DNA from 3 places in the Ruminococcus sp. AF20-12LB genome. Region 1 is predicted to be linked to each of the others. Evidence: predicted binding sites of a transcription regulator. Region 1 holds the regulator's gene; each other region holds the start of a gene.
What was found. The regulator HrcA, encoded in region 1, represses chaperone genes, less so after heat shock. The targets are predictions, from matches to a motif close to TGTTAGCACTCNNNNNNNNNGAGTGCTAACA.
Positions count from the first base shown of each region.

Region 1 (3,959 bases):
CAATTTTTATCATAATGATGACTGCCCGCCAATGCGAGGCTTTTACAGATGGCATTTACAGGATCCGATCTGCTTTGAAGAGGATCTTCACGTTACGATTCAGCAGATAGGCGTCGGATACCGTGGCCTGTTTGAACGACAGGATGATGTGGCAAGTGTAGCGTACTGGTATCAGACACTTCCTCATGCACCGTTCCAGCCGTTGATGTCAAAAGAGGATAGATGGCCCAGATAAAAAGGGTGGTAGAGATTGAAAAAACAGGTATTTTGCGGGGTATTTGCCCTGGCTCTGGCAGTGACAGGATGTGGAGTCCAGAAGAAGGAGGCTGCATCTGATATTGTGCCGGAGAACAGACAGGAACTGACGATCCTTCATGTGGATGCAGGCACAGAAGGCTTTGATTCTTTTATCAGCCAGGCGGAAAAAGATCTTGGAATAAAGATCCATATTGAAAAATGTCCGGCCAATGCGGACAATCGCCAGGCCAAAATAGCAACTCTTCTGACATCAGGAGATGATTCTGTTGATCTGATCACAGTAAATGATGAGATGATATCCGAATTTAAACATAAGGGATTTCTTCTTCCGTTGGAAGATACGGTTATGACAGAGGAGACAGCGGCGAATTTTCTGCAGGAATACCTGAAAGAAATATGCATGTCAGACGGACATATTTTTTCGGTACCGTTCAGGATGGATATCATGGCATTCTGGGTGAACCAGGAATTGCTGGATCAGGCTGGTCTGGACAGACTCTCCTGTCTCAGTGATCTTGAGATCCTTCAAAAAAAGCTTCAGAATACGGGAAAATATGCATATGGGGATGCATGGGAGATTTCTTACATATATAATAGTATCAGCGAGTATGTCGATTTTTTCGGAGGAGATTATACAGACTGGACGGATCCGAAAACAAGAGAAGCGGCAGAATATATGAAGCGAATGCTGGATACAGGGATGATATCAGAGGAGAATCTGATTGACCAGCATGACCAGCTGAATGAAAAATTTATAAACGGCCAGTATGGATGTATGTTTATGTATACCGGTGTGTTGAGTACTTTTCAGAATGCAGGCGTGTATGGAAAAGATAAGATCCATATGGCACCATTTCCGGAATTTGACGAGAAGGTGACCAATATCGCAACCTGGCAGTATGTACTGAATAAAAATTCTGATCATAAAGAAGCAGCTCTGAAGTTCCTTCAGTATGTGTCCGGATATGAGGCCAGCAAAAATTACGGACAGCTGACAAAAATGTGTCCGGCAAGACTGGATGTGATCGAGGATAAGAATTTTGATTTGGATGGCATTGAAATGATCCGGCAATATCTGAAAGATTATAAGCTGAAGGCAAGACCACTGTGTGCCGATTCCATAGAAGCTGTTTCGGCTATGGGTACGGAATTTCAGAAATATGTGCTGGGACAGAAAACAGAAGCGGAATTTTTTGCCGGGGCACAGAACTGCATAGACCAGTATTACAAAAAAGCATCGTACTGATGCTTTTTTTGTTTTGAAAAAATAAGAACTTTTTTTCAAAACATATTGACAAATATTTTACATGGTGATATCTTAAAGACTGTAGATGTTAGCACTCCACTAAAATGAGTGCTAACAGATATAAAAAAAGAATCAACATCCGTCAGGAAGAATAAAAAGGAAAGGAGATGGCTTCATGGAAGAGGTGTTGAATGAGCGCAAGCAAAAAATCTTAAAAGCAATCATCAAGACCTATATGGAGACCGGAGAACCGGTTGGCTCCAGGACCATTTCCAAGTATGCGGATCTCAATGTAAGTTCCGCAACGATCCGAAATGAAATGTCAGACCTGACAGATATGGGCTATATCGTCCAGCCTCATACCTCAGCAGGAAGGATTCCTTCAGATAAGGGCTACAGACTTTACGTCAATGAGCTGATGAAGGAGAAGGAAGCAGAGGTTGCAGAGTTGCGAGATCTGATCATTGAGAAGACAGATAAGATGGATAAGGTGCTTAAGAAGGTTGCGAAGGTTCTTGCTTCCAATACCAACTATGCTACCATGGTTTCCGTTCCGCAGTACAGCGGCAACAAGATCAAGTTCATCCAGCTGTCGAGAATGAGCGAGCTTCAGCTTGTGGCAGTGGTTGTCAGTGACAACAACACAGTCCGGAACCAGATCATCAATCTGGACGAGGAAATGGACGACCAGACGATCCTGAAACTGAATCTTCTTCTTAACACCAATCTCAATGGGATCCCGATCCAGGATATCAACCTTGGGATGATCGCCAGACTGAAGGAACAGGCAGGCAGCCACAGTGGTGTGGTGGCAACAGTTCTGGATGCAGTGGCAGCCACCATTCATGTGGAAGAGGAAGATATGGAGATCTATACTTCAGGTGCAACCAACATCTTCAAGTATCCGGAGCTTGCCGATAAAGAAAAGGCAACGGAGCTGATCTCCGCATTTGAGGAGAAGCATGAACTTGCCGATCTTGTAAAAGAACAGATGTCAGATGGAGAGAATACAGGAATCCAGGTTTATATCGGTGATGAGATGCCGATCCAGACCATGAAGGACTGCAGCATTGTAACTGCCAGATATGAACTGGGAGACGGAATGTACGGAACCATCGGGATCATCGGTCCCAAACGAATGGATTATGAGAATGTAGTGGACAGTCTGAAAGAGCTTAAGAATCATCTGGATGACGTTTTGAAAAAGAAGAAAACTTAGAAAGGCGGTAGAAAAAAAGTGTCGGAGGAAACAAAGAAAACATCCGAAGAGCAGGAAGCGGAGAAGGAAATCCCCGTAACTGACGGAGATCAGGAAGAAAAAAGCCTGACACCGGAGGGAGAAGATCTGCCGGAGGAAGAAAACAATACTCCAGGCGAAGAAGCTGCCTCAGAGGATAAAAAAGAAGAAAAATCAAAAACTTCCTTCTTCGGAAAGAAGAAAAAAGATAAATCTGAGCAGAAGGTGGAGGAACTTACCGATCGCCTGAAGCGTACCATGGCTGAATTTGATAATTTCCGTAAAAGAACGGAAAAAGAAAAATCCAGCATGTACATCATCGGAGCGAAAGAGATCGTTGAAAAGATCCTGCCGGTTGTAGATAACTTCGAAAGAGGTCTTGCACAGGCACAGGAAGGCGATGCTTTTGCAGATGGAATGAAAATGATCTACAAGCAGCTTACCACAACACTGGATGAGCTTGGTGTGAAGCCAATCGAAGCAGTGGGAAAGGAATTCAACCCGGATTTCCATAATGCAGTGATGCATGTGGAAGATGAAGAGGTTGGAGAGAACATCGTGGTGGAAGAATTCCAGAAGGGTTACACCTACAAGGATTTCGTAGTACGCCACAGTATGGTAAAGGTTGCGAACTAACTGACAACAAACTTTATTTTAACAGATACAGACTAAAACAGGAGGAAAAAATCATGGGAAAGATTATTGGTATTGACTTAGGTACAACAAACAGCTGTGTAGCCGTAATGGAAGGTGGACAGCCGACAGTTATCGCAAATACAGAAGGCGCAAGAACAACACCATCCGTTGTAGCATTTACAAAAACAGGAGAGCGTCTGGTAGGTGAGCCTGCAAAACGTCAGGCAGTTACAAATGCAGACAGAACAATCTCCTCTATCAAAAGAGAGATGGGTACCGATTACCGTGTAACCATTGATGACAAGAAATATTCTCCACAGGAGATCTCCGCAATGATCCTTCAGAAACTGAAAAAGGATGCAGAGGCATATCTTGGTGAGAAAGTAACAGAGGCAGTTATCACAGTTCCGGCTTACTTCAACGATGCTCAGCGTCAGGCTACCAAAGATGCAGGTAAGATCGCAGGTCTTGATGTAAAACGTATCATCAACGAGCCTACAGCAGCAGCTCTTGCATATGGACTTGACAATGAGAAAGAGCAGAAGATCATGGTATACGACCTTGGTGGCGGTACATTCGATG
Region 1 is NZ_QUGH01000003.1:98,334-102,292, reverse strand. It holds gene DWX61_RS04840 (glycoside hydrolase family 172 protein) at 1-235, shown strand, start outside; gene DWX61_RS04835 (ABC transporter substrate-binding protein) at 251-1,504, shown strand; gene hrcA (heat-inducible transcriptional repressor HrcA) at 1,680-2,723, shown strand; gene grpE (nucleotide exchange factor GrpE) at 2,829-3,377, shown strand; gene dnaK (molecular chaperone DnaK) at 3,431-3,959, shown strand, end outside.

Region 2 (3,959 bases), on a different contig from region 1:
TGGAACAGGGCTATGAGACCGCACCGGATGCACAGCCTGTAACTGTAAAGAATACAGGCACAGAGGCTATCCGAATCCAGCTTTCTGTTCCGGAAGATTATGTGGTGGGAGAGCCTTCTGCGGAAGTGCTCAATCCTGGAGATGAGGCGGCAACCTTTACCGTACAGCCCAAAACAGGTCTTCAGGCCGGAGATCACAGCGGTTTGATTTCTGTGACAGATCAGAACACCGGAAACGCACTGGGCGAAGTCCGACTTGAATTTACAGTTTCGGAACCGGAACCGGATCCGGATCCAGAGCCAGAGCCAGGTCTTTCGGTAACAGACAGTCTGGAGTTTGGAACCAAAGAAGAAGGCTATAAGGAACTTCCTGATGAGCAGACAGTTACAGTTACCAACACCGGAAATACAAAGATCGTTCTGAAACAGCCATCATCAAATGCATATACAATTGGTACACTTTCTGCCACAGAGCTGGAAGCAGGAGATAATGCAACCTTTAGCGTACAGCCGGTCAGCGGACTTTCACAGGGGGAATATCTGGAAGACATTGTGATCGCCAATGATGCAAATGTGGATGCTTATGTAAATGTCCATTTCAGCGTTACAAAGAAAAAAGCAGATAACGGTGAGAAAGCGAATAACCTTACAGGCATCAAAAAACCATCCGATATCAAAGATCTTCCTAATGGAACCCAGAAAACCCAGAAAGCCCTGAAGCTTCCGGGAACAGTAAAGATCACTACAACAAAGGGAGAGCAGAAGGCATCTGTTAAATGGGATGTTAAGGGATCTTCCTATGATCCGTCTTCTGCAGAACGTCAGATATTTAATGTAAAAGGTACTGTCATTCTTCCGGAGGGGGTTAAGAATCCCAACAAGATCAGTACAGTGATCGCAGTAAGTATTACAGTAAACGGATATCAGGGCAAGGAAGCCGCTGCATCGGATAATAAGATCACAGGAATTGATTCCAATGGCAAGTATGATACCAATACAAAGATCACCTTTACAGCAGCTGGTGCAGGGATGGATAATACAAACCCGCGTAAGGGAGATACCAGATATCAGCCGAAGAGCTGGAAGATCACAGAGACCCGTACCTGGGATGGAGAGCCTTATACTGCAACATTCCGTGTCAGCAAGCCGGGAAAATATACTCTGAAAGTTACCTTTGGACAGCAGAAATATGACGGCTCCAGCTGGAAGGATACCGGTACACAGTCAGAAAGTGCGGTTACTTTTACGGTATCACAGGCAGCAGTTCTTACTGCGACTCCGAGTCCGGCAGTGACACAGACAAATCAGAAATCTGCAGTGCAGACGGGAGACAGTACACCGATCATGACATTTGTGATCATTTTGATCGTGGCTGTGGTATGTATTGGAGGAATCCTTGTATATCGTAGAAAGAAAAAATAAGAACAGAATGTAGAAGATAGTTTTACAGCACCCTCCGTAAAAAAAATGTACGGAGGGATTTTTTTGCACATAGAGATCCGTTTTGTATGTTGCTGCTAGCACTCTGCAATGATGAGTGCTAAATTTTTCTTGACTTTTGTAAAAAGTCGTATTAGTATATATTTATTGAAAAAAACAACAGGTTTCCGGCTCTGTCGGAACATCAGAAATAAAAATAAAAACAAAAGGAGAGTGACATATATGTCAGCAAAACATGGCAGTTTATCAATCAACAGTGAAAATATTTTTCCGATTATCAAGAAATGGTTATATTCCGACCATGATATTTTTGTAAGAGAGATGATCTCCAACGGATGCGATGCAATCACCAAACTGAGAAAGCTGGAAGTTATGGGAGATTATACATTCCCGGAAGGTTACAAACCGGCTGTAAATGTTATCGTTGATCCGGATCAGAAAACTTTGAAGTTTATCGATAACGGTATTGGTATGACAGCAGATGAAGTAGAGGAATATATCACACAGATCGCTTTTTCCGGTGCCACAGAGTTTCTTGAGAAATATAAGGATAAAACAACGGATGATCAGATGATCGGTCATTTCGGACTTGGATTTTATTCTGCATTTATGGTGGCAGATGAAGTTCATATCGATACTCTCTCTTACAAGGAGGGTTCCACACCGGTACATTGGACCTGTGACGGTGGTACGGAGTATGAGATGGCAGACGGAAACAAAACAGAACCGGGAACAGAGATCACTCTTTTCCTCAATGAGGAAAGCCTGGAGTTTGCCAATGAATATCGTATGAGAGAGGTTATTGAGAAATACTGTTCTTTCATGCCGGTAAATATCTATCTTTCCAAAGCAAATGCTGAACAGGAGTATGAAACCATCGATGAGACTGATCTCCGTGAAGATGATGTGGTAGTTGAGCATATCCATGAGGATGCCAAGACAGAGGAAAAGGAGAATGATAAAGGTGAGAAAGAAGTTGTGGAAGTTTCTCCTGCCAAAGATAAAGTAAAGATCAATAAACGGCCGGTATCCTTAAGCGATACACAGCCGCTCTGGATGAAACACCCAAATGAGTGCACGGATGAAGAGTATAAAGAATTTTACCGTAAGGTATTTATGGATTACAAGGAGCCGCTGTTCTGGATCCATCTGAATATGGACTATCCGTTCAATCTGAAGGGTATCCTGTATTTCCCGAAGATCAGGACAGAGTATGATTCCATTGAGGGAACCATCAAGCTTTATAATAATCAGGTATTTATTGCAGATAACATCAAAGAGGTGATCCCGGAATTCCTTCTTCTTCTGAAAGGTGTGATCGACTGCCCGGATCTTCCACTGAATGTTTCCCGTTCTGCACTGCAGAATGATGGTTTTGTGAAAAAGATTTCTGAATATATCACCAAGAAAGTAGCAGATAAGCTCACCGGAATGTGCAAGACAGACAGAGAGTCTTATGAGAAGTACTGGGATGATATCAGCCCGTTTATCAAATTTGGATGCATCAAGGATGCGAAATTTGGTGAGAAGATGAACGATTATATCCTCTTTAAGAATCTGGATGGCAAATATCTTACCCTGAAAGACTGCATTGAGGAAAATAAAAAAGAAGAAACAAAAGCAGCTGAAGAGGAGAAGACAGAGGAGAAAGCTTCTGAAGGATCCCAGAATGAGGAACCGGAAAAAACGGTGATCTATTATGTGACCGATGAGGTACAGCAGAGCCAGTACATTAATATGTTCCGTGAAGCGGGTAAAGATGCTGTACTGCTGAAGCATGTGATCGATTCACAGTTTATTTCCCATCTTGAACAGCAGGATCAGACGATCCAGTTCAAGAGAATTGATGCAGATCTGACAGAAGAGCTTCGTGAAGACGGAGAAGCGGATGAAACAACAGTCAAGACACTTACTGAGGTGTTCCGTAAGAATCTTGGCAAGGATAAACTTGAAGTAAAAGTAGAGAAGCTGAAAAATGAGGGAACTGCAGCGATGATCACTCTTCCTGAGGAGAGCCGCCGTATGCAGGATATGATGAAAATGTACAATATGTACGGAATGGATCCGAATATGTTCGGTGGTCAGGAAGTACTTGTACTGAACGCAAATCATCCTCTTGTAAGATTTATAGCAGAAAATCAGGGATCAGAGTATGTTCCGGTGATCTGTGAACAGCTTTATGATCTTGCAATGATGAGTCATAAACAGCTTTCTCCGGAGGAAATGACAAAATTTGTAAAGAGAAGCAACGATATCCTTATGGTTCTTACAAAATAAAACGACATACAAAACGATCGAAAGGCTTCGCCCGTAATGGGGCGAAGTCTTTGTTTTTTTTATAACAACATGTGTATCTTTAACACAATTCGAGGAAATTTTAATAAAATAATAGATATTAAATAAAAATAACCTGTAAAATATGACTAAAAATTCAAATTAGTATCTAATATGTATAAAATAAATTTTCAGAAGAAAGCGAAAAATATAGATAAGTGTCGTATTATATATAAGGGAGTGCTT
Region 2 is NZ_QUGH01000016.1:52,001-55,959, forward strand. It holds gene DWX61_RS19400 (LPXTG cell wall anchor domain-containing protein) at 1-1,421, shown strand, start outside; gene htpG (molecular chaperone HtpG) at 1,662-3,716, shown strand.
Region 2: the regulator HrcA is predicted to act here: its motif matches at 1,515-1,545, upstream of htpG (molecular chaperone HtpG).

Region 3 (3,959 bases), on a different contig from region 1:
AAAGGGCAATGTTTTAAGTCAAAGTCTGGAGAGGGGTATGGAGCTGAAGCTGAAAGAGCTGAAGCCGGAGCAGCATTTTACACAGCCGCCGGCACATTACACAGAGGCGTCACTTGTAAAGACCATGGAAGAGCTTGGAATCGGACGTCCAAGTACGTATGCGCCGACCATTACAACGATCATCAGCAGACGCTATGTATCCAAGGAACAGAAAAATCTTTACGTCACAGAGCTTGGAGAGGTTGTTAATAATATTATGAAACAGGCTTTTCCAAGTATTGTGGATGTAAACTTTACAGCAACTATGGAGGGGCTTTTGGACTGCGTGGAAGCAGGTACTGTACAGTGGAAAACGGTTGTACGTAACTTCTATCCGGATCTGAAGCATGATGTGGATGAGGCTGAAAAAGAGCTTGAGAAAGTTGATATACAGGATGAGGTTACGGATGTGATCTGCGACAACTGTGGCCGCAACATGGTGATCAAGTACGGTCCTCATGGAAGATTTCTTGCATGTCCCGGATTTCCGGACTGCCGTAATACAAAACCATATTATGAGAAGATCGGTGTTGCATGTCCGAAGTGCGGCGGCGAAATTGTCATGAAAAAAACGAAAAAAGGCAGAAAATATTACGGATGTGAGAATAATCCGGAATGTGATTTTATGTCCTGGCAGAAACCTTCTGCAAAGAAATGTCCGAAATGTGGTAATTATATGCTCGAAAAGGGAAATAAACTGGTTTGTAGCCAGGAAACCTGCGGATATGTGGAACAAAAACCAAAAGATGAAGATTGATCGAAAAAATGCTTTTCTATTAATTTTCAGAAAATCCCGTTAAAAATAAAAAAAATATAAAAATGTCTTGTAAATTTCCAGAATAACGTGTAATATTAGACTAGAAAAACGATTTCTTTCAAGGTACGAAAGTGAAAGGAGGAAAAATGAGCGTTCAGTTGCTAGATAAAACTAGAAAAATCAATAAGCTTCTGCATAACAGCAGCTCAAGCAAGGTAGTGTTTAACGACATTTGTCAGGTGCTCATGGAAACCTTAAGTTCCAATATCCTGGTACTCAGTAAGAAAGGTAAGGTTCTGGGAGTCAGTATCTGCCCGGGTGTGGATGAGATCACAGAGCTGATCGATGACAAGATCGGCGGACATATCGACCCGTTATTAAATGAGAGATTTCTTGGTGTTCTTTCCACAAAGGAGAATGTCAATCTCCAGACACTTGGCTTTGAGCATGTACCCGGAAATTATCAGGGAATCGTGAATCCGATCGATATTGCAGGTGAGAGACTGGGAACGTTATTCATGTACCGCAATGATCATCCCTATGATATTGAAGATATTATCGTCAGCGAGTATGGTACAACAGTTGTAGGCCTGGAAATGATGCGTGCGGTTCATGATGAGAACGCGGAAGAAGACAGAAAACAGCAGATCGTTAAATCGGCATTCAGTACACTGTCCTTCTCAGAGCTTGAGGCAATCATCCATATCTTTGATGAGCTGGATGGGGATGAGGGTATCCTGGTTGCCAGCAAGATCGCTGACCGTGTAGGTATCACCAGATCTGTGATCGTAAATGCATTGCGTAAATTCGAGAGTGCAGGTGTGATCGAATCCCGTTCATCCGGTATGAAGGGAACTTACATTAAAGTTCTTAATGAAGTGATCTTTGATGAGCTTGAGGAGATAAAAGCACAGAGAAGCAAGAAGGCATAATGTGATCAGCACTGTCAGATGCTTGATATAAGATAAAGAACGTGACAAAAGAGACTTCCCGTTATCGTGGGAGTCTCTTTTTTGTCTGTTTCATAAAATCAAAATAAATAATGAAATTAAGAAAACAAGAGAAAAAAAGAGTATTAAAGAGATAAAATTAGAATAATATAGAAAAACTATATCTTAAAAGGGTTGCGAAAATATGTGAAATTCACTAATATAGCCATAGTGATTAGCACTCGTAGAAAGTGAGTGCTAGCAGATGAAGATGGAACTTATAAAGGAGGAACATAGATCATGAAGTTAGTACCTTTAGGCGACAGAGTAGTATTAAAACAGGTTGAAGCAGAAGAGACAACAGCATCCGGGATCGTGCTTCCAGGACAGGCACAGGAGAAACCACAGCAGGCAGAGGTTATTGCAGTTGGACCTGGCGGAGTTGTAAACGGGAAAGAAGTAAAAATGGAAGTAGAAGTCGGAAATACTGTTATCTATTCCAAATATGCAGGAACAGAAGTAAAGATGGATGGAACTGATTATATTATTGTAAAGCAGGAAGATATCCTGGCAATCATTAAATAATATAAACATCTTATCGTATATCAATATAAATAGGAGGTCATTTTATCATGGCAAAAGAGATTAAATACGGCGCAGAAGCAAGAGCAGCACTTGAAGCTGGTGTAAATAAACTTGCAGATACAGTAAGAGTGACACTTGGACCGAAAGGAAGAAATGTAGTACTTGACAAATCTTTCGGTGCTCCGCTTATCACAAACGATGGTGTTTCCATTGCAAAAGAGATTGAGCTTGAGGACGGATTCGAGAATATGGGTGCCCAGATCATCAAAGAAGTTGCATCCAAGACAAACGATGTAGCTGGTGATGGTACTACAACAGCAACCGTACTTGCACAGGCAATGGTACATGAAGGAATGAAGAACCTGGCAGCAGGAGCTAACCCGATCATCCTCAGAAAAGGAATGAAAAAAGCAACAGATGTTGCAGTAGAAGCGATCAAGAACATGAGCCAGGCGATCAACGGAAAAGCTCAGATTGCTAATGTAGCTGCAATCTCTGCAAGTGATGAGCAGGTTGGACAGCTGGTTGCAGACGCTATGAAGAAGGTTTCCAAGGATGGTGTTATCACTGTTGAGGAGTCCAAGACCATGCATACAGAGCTTGACCTTGTAGAAGGTATGCAGTTTGACCGTGGATATATTTCCGCATACATGTCTACAGATATGGAGAAGATGGAGGCAACTCTTGATGATCCGTATATTCTGATCACAGATAAGAAGATCAGCAACATCCAGGAGATCCTTCCGCTTCTTGAGCAGGTTGTTCAGGCTGGTGCAAAGCTTCTCATCATTGCAGAGGATGTTGAGGGTGAGGCTCTCACAACTCTGATCGTTAACAAACTGAGAGGAACCTTCCAGGTAGTAGCTGTTAAAGCACCTGGCTATGGTGACAGAAGAAAAGAGATGCTTCAGGATATCGCGATCCTGACAGGTGGACAGGTGATCTCTGACGAACTCGGCCTTGATCTGAAAGAAGCTAAAATGGAGCAGCTTGGACGTGCAAAATCCGTTAAAGTTGCAAAAGAGAATACTGTTATCGTTGACGGCCTTGGTGATAAAGATTCCATCGCAAAACGTGTTGCTCAGATCCGTGCGCAGATCGAGGAGACAAAATCCGAGTTTGATAAAGAAAAACTTCAGGAAAGACTTGCAAAATTGGCAGGCGGCGTAGCTGTTATCCGTGTAGGTGCTGCTACTGAGACAGAGATGAAGGAAGCAAAACTTCGTCTGGAAGATGCTCTTGCAGCAACAAGAGCAGCTGTTGAGGAAGGTATCATCGCAGGTGGCGGATCCGCTTACATCCATGCATCCAAAGAAGTTGCAAAACTTGTTGCAACACTTGAGGGAGACGAGAAGACAGGTGCAGCTGTGATCATGAAAGCTCTTGAGGCTCCGCTGTTCCACATTGCCGCAAATGCAGGACTGGAAGGCTCTGTTATCATCAACAAGGTAAGAGAGTCTGAGGTAGGTACAGGCTTTGATGCCCTGAATGAGAAATATGTAAACATGGTTGAGAACGGAATCCTTGATCCTGCAAAGGTTACAAGAAGTGCACTTCAGAACGCAACAAGTGTTGCATCTACACTTCTTACAACAGAGGCTGTAGTTTCCACGATTAAAGAGGATACTCCTGCTCCGGCACCAAACCCG
Region 3 is NZ_QUGH01000004.1:72,532-76,490, forward strand. It holds gene topA (type I DNA topoisomerase) at 1-796, shown strand, start outside; gene codY (GTP-sensing pleiotropic transcriptional regulator CodY) at 943-1,728, shown strand; gene groES (co-chaperone GroES) at 2,026-2,310, shown strand; gene groL (chaperonin GroEL) at 2,358-3,959, shown strand, end outside.
Region 3: the regulator HrcA is predicted to act here: its motif matches at 1,959-1,989, upstream of groES (co-chaperone GroES).